Geothrix sp. 21YS21S-2: one gene and its partner. Each later gene encodes a partner of the first gene's protein in a complex. Links are inferred from orthologs where the notes say so. Each region holds a gene or a part of one and is shown on either strand. Other genes may lie near its edges.

Region 1 (3,033 bases):
CGCCTATGGCCGCAACACCCCCCCGCCGCCGCCCAAGCCCGAGCTCCCCGACGCCGAGCCGGACTTCCAGGACCGCGAGTTCCTCATCACGGAATGCCTGCCCCTGGTGAAGTTCGTGGCCCACCGCATCTCCAGCCGCCTGCCCTCCCACGTGGAGATGGACGACCTCATCCACTCCGGCATCCTGGGGCTCATGGACGCCGTGCGCAAGTTCGAGCCCGACCGCAACGTCAAGTTCAAGACCTACGCCGAGCAGCGCATCCGCGGCGCCATCCTGGACGGCCTGCGAGACCTGGACTGGGTTCCGCGCAGCCTGCGCCGGAAGAAGAAGGACATCGAGACCGCCTACCACCTCCTGGAGCAGCAGCACGGCAGGGCCGCCACCGACGAGGAGGTGGCCGCGCACCTGGGCCTGGCCCTGGAGGATCTCCACCACAGCCTGGACGAGCTCAAGGGCGTGACCCTGGGCGCCTTCGTGGACGCCGGCGAGAACGGCGAGGGCGAGAACCTCATCAGCTTCGTGCCCGACCCGGACGGGGAGAACCCCCACATCCTCCTGCAGGCCCGGGAGGTGAGACTGCTTCTCAAGTCCGCCGTGGACCGCCTTCCCACCAAGGAGCGGTTCGTGGTGCAGCTGTACTACTTCGAGGAACTGACGATGAAGGAAATCGGCACGCTCCTCAACATCACCGAGAGTCGGGTATCGCAATTGCATACCAAGTCCATGCTCCGGCTGCGGGGCAAGCTGAAAGAACGGCGCATCGATGGTTGAATGGACTGACAAATGGCCAAGATTCTAAGCCAGGAAGAGGTAGATGCCCTCCTGAAGTCCCACGCCAAGGGGGCCAAGGCGCCTGCACCCGCTGCCGCGTCCGCGGAGCGTCCCTCGGCCGGACCCGCCCCCCAGAAGGCAAAAAAAGCCCAGCCCCAGAAGAAGGTCAGCCTCTACAACTTCCGCCGCCCCGACCGGGTGAGCCGGGAGCAGATGCGCAGCCTGCACTTCATGCACGACCGGTTCGCCCGGAACTTCTCCAGCTCCCTTTCCGCCTACCTGCGCACCATCACCGAAGTGAACCTGGTCTCCGTGGAGCAGCTGAGCTACCAGGAGTTCCTCCTCTCGGTGCCCGACCCCACCTGCTTCAACGCCATCTCCATCCGCCCCCTGGAGGGCGCCTTCGCGCTGGAGGTAAACCCCCAGCTGGTCTTCCCCATCATCGACAAGATGCTGGGCGGCCCCGGCGACCCCCTGAAGAACCTGCGCACCATGACCGACATCGAGCAGTCCATCTTCGACGGCGTGCTCAAGCTGGCCCTGGACGACCTGCGCGAGGCCTGGCGGGGCATCATCGACCTGGACTTCAAGATCCAGGCCCGGGAGACCAGCCCCCAGCTCATCCAGATCGTGGCCCCCAACGAGGTCGTGCTGCTGGTGGTCTTCGAGGTGAAGATGGGTACGGTGGTGGGCATGATCAACCTGGCCATCCCCTCCATCATCCTGGAGCCCGTGGCCAACAAGTTCGACCAGGAGATGTACACGGGCTACAAGAAGTCCGGCACCTTCGAGGAGGCCCGCCTCCTCATGGAGAGCATGAAGAAGTGCGACATGGCCGTGGCCGCCGAGATCCGCGGCACCAACCTGCGCCTCTCGGAGATCCTCGCCCTGCAGGAGGGCGACCTCATCCCCCTGACCAAGCGCTTCGACGCCATGCTCGACCTCACCGTGGACGGCATTCCCCGCTTCCACGGCTACGTGGCCCTGAACTCAAACCAGAAGCGGGTGTTCCAAGTGACCGCAAGCAAGGAGGGATGACATGGATCCCGTGATGTCCGACCTCGACCAGAAGATCGGCGGGTGCTTCTCCGAAAGCATGTCGAGCGTGTTCTCCATGCTCACGGGCCGGGAGTTCGCCATCAAGCCGCAGGACGGCAACACCCTGGACCACGTGGGCGTCTCGGTGCTCCACTCGGCCACCGTGGTGTACGTGAAGGCCCACTACACCAAGGGCATGACCGGCACCCTGCTCTTCGCCCTCCCCCTCAAGGAGGGCACCATGCTGGTGGACCTCATGCTGGGCGGCGACGGCACCCCTTCCACCGAGCTCGCCGGCGACAGCCGCGACGCCCTGGCCGAGACCTTCAACCAGATCATGGGCTCGGCCAACCAGGCCCTCTCCGACCTGGCCGGGGAGACGCTCTCCATCTCCAACGTCGAGATCTTCTCCGCCGAGGGCGGCGATTCCTCCGGCCTGGAGGAGATCATGGGCCCCGGCCCCTTCTACGACCTGCCCCTGGAGACGAGCCAGGAGAGCCTGGGCACCGTCATCCACCTCCTGATCCCCGACCTGCTCATCCAGCAGATCAAGCGCAAGCTGGGCATCGGCGAGGCCCCGGCGGCCCCGGCCCCGGCCGCCCCCGAAGCCCCCGCGCCCGCCGCGGCCGCCCCCGCCCCCCGGGCCACCGGCGGCACCGTCCCCGTCGCCGCCCCCGCCGCCGGCCCCCCCCAGCGCCAGGCCTCCACCGTCGACACCGGCAACCTGGACCTGCTCCTGGACATCGAACTGCCCCTCATGGTCCGCATGGGCCAGACCGAGATGCAGCTGGGAGAGCTCCTCAAGCTCACCCCCGGCTCCATCCTCGAGCTGAACCGCGCCGCCGACGCCCCCGTGGAGTTGCTGGTGAACAGCAAGCTCATCGCCCGGGGCGAGGTGGTGGTGGTGGACGGCAACTTCGCGTTCCGGATCACCGAGATCGAGAGCACGGACGCGCGGATCCGGAGCCTGGTGTAGGTCACCGCTTCGTCAGGGCCACCCCCTGGATGAGCAGCGGAGCCTGTCCAAGGCTCGCGAAACCGAAGGCGATCGTCGTGGCATCCCGCGGTATCCGGGCCTTCACCTCCATGTGGGTCCATCCGCCCTCGATCTTCCGGCTCCGCACCGCAAGGCCCGAGGGATGGCCGGACCGGCCTGTGCGGAGCCAGAGCCGCACTTCGTGCCCGCACTTCACGCGGGCCGAGAAGCGCACCTCCCTGCCCCG
Region 2 (3,052 bases), 2.0 Mb from region 1 along the record:
CTTTCCGCCATGGCCAATTTCGCCGCCGTGGGCATCCAGCGGGAGCGGGAGACCCGGTTCCGCCAGCGCCTGGAGCGCTACCACAGCCCCCAGGTGGTCAACGAGATCCTCAAGGCCGCCCAGAACCTGGACGCCCCCATCCTCCAGGCGCGCCGCTGCGAGATCTCGGTCCTCTTCGCCGACATCTCGGGGTTCACCCGCATGTCCGAGGGCATGGAGCCCCTGCAGCTGGCCACCATCCTCAACCGCTCCTTCGAGGTCATGACCGACCAGATCTTCATCCGGGGGGGAACCCTGGACAAGTACATCGGCGACGCCATCATGGCCTTCTTCGGGGCCCCGGCGCCGGACCCCGACCACGCGCTCCACGCCGTGGAGGCCGCCAAGGCCATGCAGCAGGGCCTGAAGTTCATGAACGAGAACCGCCCCGCGGGCTACCCCGAGCTGCGCATGCGCATCGGGATCAACAGCGGGGAGGCCTTCGCCGGCGACATCGGCTGCGAGAAGCGCATGGACTACACGGTCATGGGCTCCACGGTGAACCTGGCCTCCCGGCTGGAGAGCAGCGTGGCCGGCCCCGGCCAGATCGCCATCGGCCCGAGGACTGCTGAAATACTGCAGTCAAAAGACTTCGTGCAGCTCAACCCCGTCTCCCTCAAGAACATCGAGCAGGAGGTGCGGCCCTTCCTGGTGCCCTGGGAATGAACCGGGCTGCCTGCGCCTTGGACTTTTCCCCCGCCCGCATGTTGAAATGACCTGTTCCGACTCAAACTCAAGCCGGGAGCCCGCCCCTCCGATCATCATGCATAGGAAGGTCCCCATGTCCTCCGAACGCCGAAACTACCGAAGGATCCCAGGTGGCGCCACCGTGGGCTTCCAGGAGCTCTCCTTCGCCCGGGAGCCGGAGCCCGCCACCAGCGTCTACGGCGACATCTCCGGCGGCGGCCTCCTGCTGAACTCCCCCAGGGAGCTTCCCCTCGAGACCCTCCTGAAGCTGGAGATCCGGGTACCGGGCTGGGGCAGGCACCAGAACCACTTCGGCCCCGCGGCCGAGGCGGACCTGAGGCCCCTGGTGGCCGTCGGGAAAGTCGTCCGGGTGGAACACCTCGAAAGCGGCGAGTATGAACTTGGGGTAAAATTCCTCAACGTATATCCGGATGATCAGGCGGCCCTGATGAAGTTCATCGAGGCCGCCGCAATGGCGGAAGAGAAGTAGGATATTGACCTAAAAGGAGCTCCCTTGAAGATCCTAATCGTGGACGACTCTTCGACGATGCGCCGCATCATCATCAACACCCTTTCCCGCATCGGCTATACCGACGTGGTGGAAGGGGAGCACGGCAAGGCCGGCCTTGAAAAGCTCGCCCAGGGCGGTGTCGAGATGATCATCACCGACTGGAACATGCCGGAGATGGACGGCCTGGAGTTCGTCCAGACGGTGCGCGGCCAGAACAGCACGATCCCCATCCTCATGGTCACCACCAACGCCGCCAAGGAGGACATCGTCCAGGCCCTCCAGGCCGGCGTGAACAACTACGTGGTCAAGCCCTTCACGCCCGAGACGCTCAAGGAAAAGATCGAGTCCCTGCTCGGCTAGACCTCCCAGACCCACTCCTAAGGGGAGGCACCATGGATCAGTCCGAAATCGACGCCCTCATGAAGAACGCGCCGGCCAAGCCCGGCAAGGCCAAGAAGGAGGCCGCGCCCGCCAAGGCGCCGGAGGGCACGGCCCCGGACGCCCAGGGCCACGTGATCTCCGAACTGGACGCCGTCACGGCCGTCACCGAGCGCGAGACCAACAAGGTCATGGACCAGCTGGACCTCATCAGCACCCTGGTGGGCCAGCAGCAGTCCCTGATCACGGGCCTCATGGCCCATCCCTCCGCCCAGGACGCCTCGGTCCAGGAGGCCATCCGCCAGGTCATGGCGGCGGGCAAGGACATCCAGGACAAGGTCTACGAGGCCATGGACCTCATGCAGTTCCAGGACATCACCCGCCAGAAGCTCGAACGCATCGTCCACCACCTGCGCCAGATCCACGACTACATCGTCGACCTCCTGGGCACGGGCCTGAAGAGCGAAGGGGAGCGGGCCTCCATCAGCCGCACCATCGCCACCACCGGCACGACTCCGGACGAGAAGAAGACCCACGCGGATTCGGTGGTCGAGGAATTCAAACGAAGCCAGACCAAGGGATGATCCATGGCAACAGCTGAAGTCCAGGCCAGGCAGGCCCATGAGTTCGTCCCCTCCGGCCAGTTGGTGACCTTCACCCTGGACGGCGTGGAATTCGGTCTGGACATCGACCGGGTCCAGGAGATCACGCCCCGCACCGACATCACGCCCGTTCCCGGCGCGCCCAGCTTCGTCCTGGGCGTGGTGAACCTGCGCGGGATGATCATCCCGGTGCTGGACAGCCGGCTGCGCTTCCACCTGCCCCCCAAGCCCCCCACGGACAAGACCCGCATCATCATCCTGGGCCTGGCGGGACAGCCCACGGGGCTCATGGTCGATTCCGTGGCCGAAGTGGTCAAGCTGGACGACTTCACCCTGCGCGACACCCCGCCCCTGGTGGCCGGCGTGCGCAGCGAGTACCTGGCCGGCATGGTCACCACCGGCGACCGCCTCATCACCCTCATCAACCTCGAGAAGATCCTGGATTCCTCGGAATTCGGCCACCGCGAGGTCCTGGCCGACACCTCCGCCGGCACCTCCACCTTCATGTCCCAGGACGCGGCCGCCGAGCTCGTCGAGGACGAGCTGCCCTACGTCACCTTCACCCTGGGCCGGGAGTCCTTCGGCATCGACCTCAAGCTGGTGGAGGAGATCATCGAGATCCCCACCATCACCAAGGTCCCGGACGCGCCTCCCTACGTCCTGGGCGTCATCTGCCTGCGGGACCAGGTGCTCCCGCTCCTGGACTTCATCCAGCTCCTCCAGGTCGAACCCGCCGAGAACCCCACCGCCGGCGACATGGTCATCCTCCTCAGCTTCGGCGCGGCCAAGCTGGGCATCGTGGTGGACGGCATCCAGGAGATCATCCGGATCCGGG

Evidence for each region.
Region 2: the proteins of fliM (region 1) and RAH40_RS14055 are in contact, whole or in part, in a crystal structure (PDB 4IGA), measured with the Thermotoga maritima proteins. The link is inferred for Geothrix sp. 21YS21S-2 from one-to-one orthologs. Residues at the interface, in WP_004081085.1 of Thermotoga maritima: Asp3, Val4, Leu5, Gln7, Ile10, Asn11, Leu13, Ile14, Leu17, Met18; in WP_004081049.1 of Thermotoga maritima: Ala83, Gly85, Gln86, Gln87, Val90, Ile91, Ile94, Lys99, Asp100, Phe101, Ile102, Val103, Arg110.

What each region holds. Positions count from the first base shown.
Region 1 is NZ_CP132910.1:5,199,025-5,202,057, reverse strand. The notes cover bases 1-2,797. They hold fliM (flagellar motor switch protein FliM), read left to right. Parts: upstream 1-784; coding sequence 785-1,810; downstream 1,811-2,797. Other genes in these bases: RAH40_RS22760 (erythromycin esterase family protein), read right to left, coding at 2,788-2,797; fliN (flagellar motor switch protein FliN), read left to right, coding at 1,812-2,786; RAH40_RS22775 (FliA/WhiG family RNA polymerase sigma factor), read left to right, coding at 1-772. Also shown: more of RAH40_RS22760, read right to left, coding at 2,798-3,033. UniProt on the Bacillus subtilis protein: One of the proteins that forms a switch complex that is proposed to be located at the base of the basal body.
Region 2 is NZ_CP132910.1:3,201,054-3,204,105, forward strand. The notes cover bases 103-2,918. They hold RAH40_RS14055 (response regulator), read left to right. Parts: upstream 103-1,240; coding sequence 1,241-1,597; downstream 1,598-2,918. Other genes in these bases: RAH40_RS14045 (adenylate/guanylate cyclase domain-containing protein), read left to right, coding at 103-705; RAH40_RS14050 (PilZ domain-containing protein), read left to right, coding at 821-1,216; RAH40_RS14060 (hypothetical protein), read left to right, coding at 1,630-2,199; RAH40_RS14065 (chemotaxis protein CheW), read left to right, coding at 2,203-2,918. Also shown: more of RAH40_RS14045, read left to right, coding at 1-102; more of RAH40_RS14065, read left to right, coding at 2,919-3,052. UniProt on the Bacillus subtilis protein: Involved in the transmission of sensory signals from the chemoreceptors to the flagellar motors.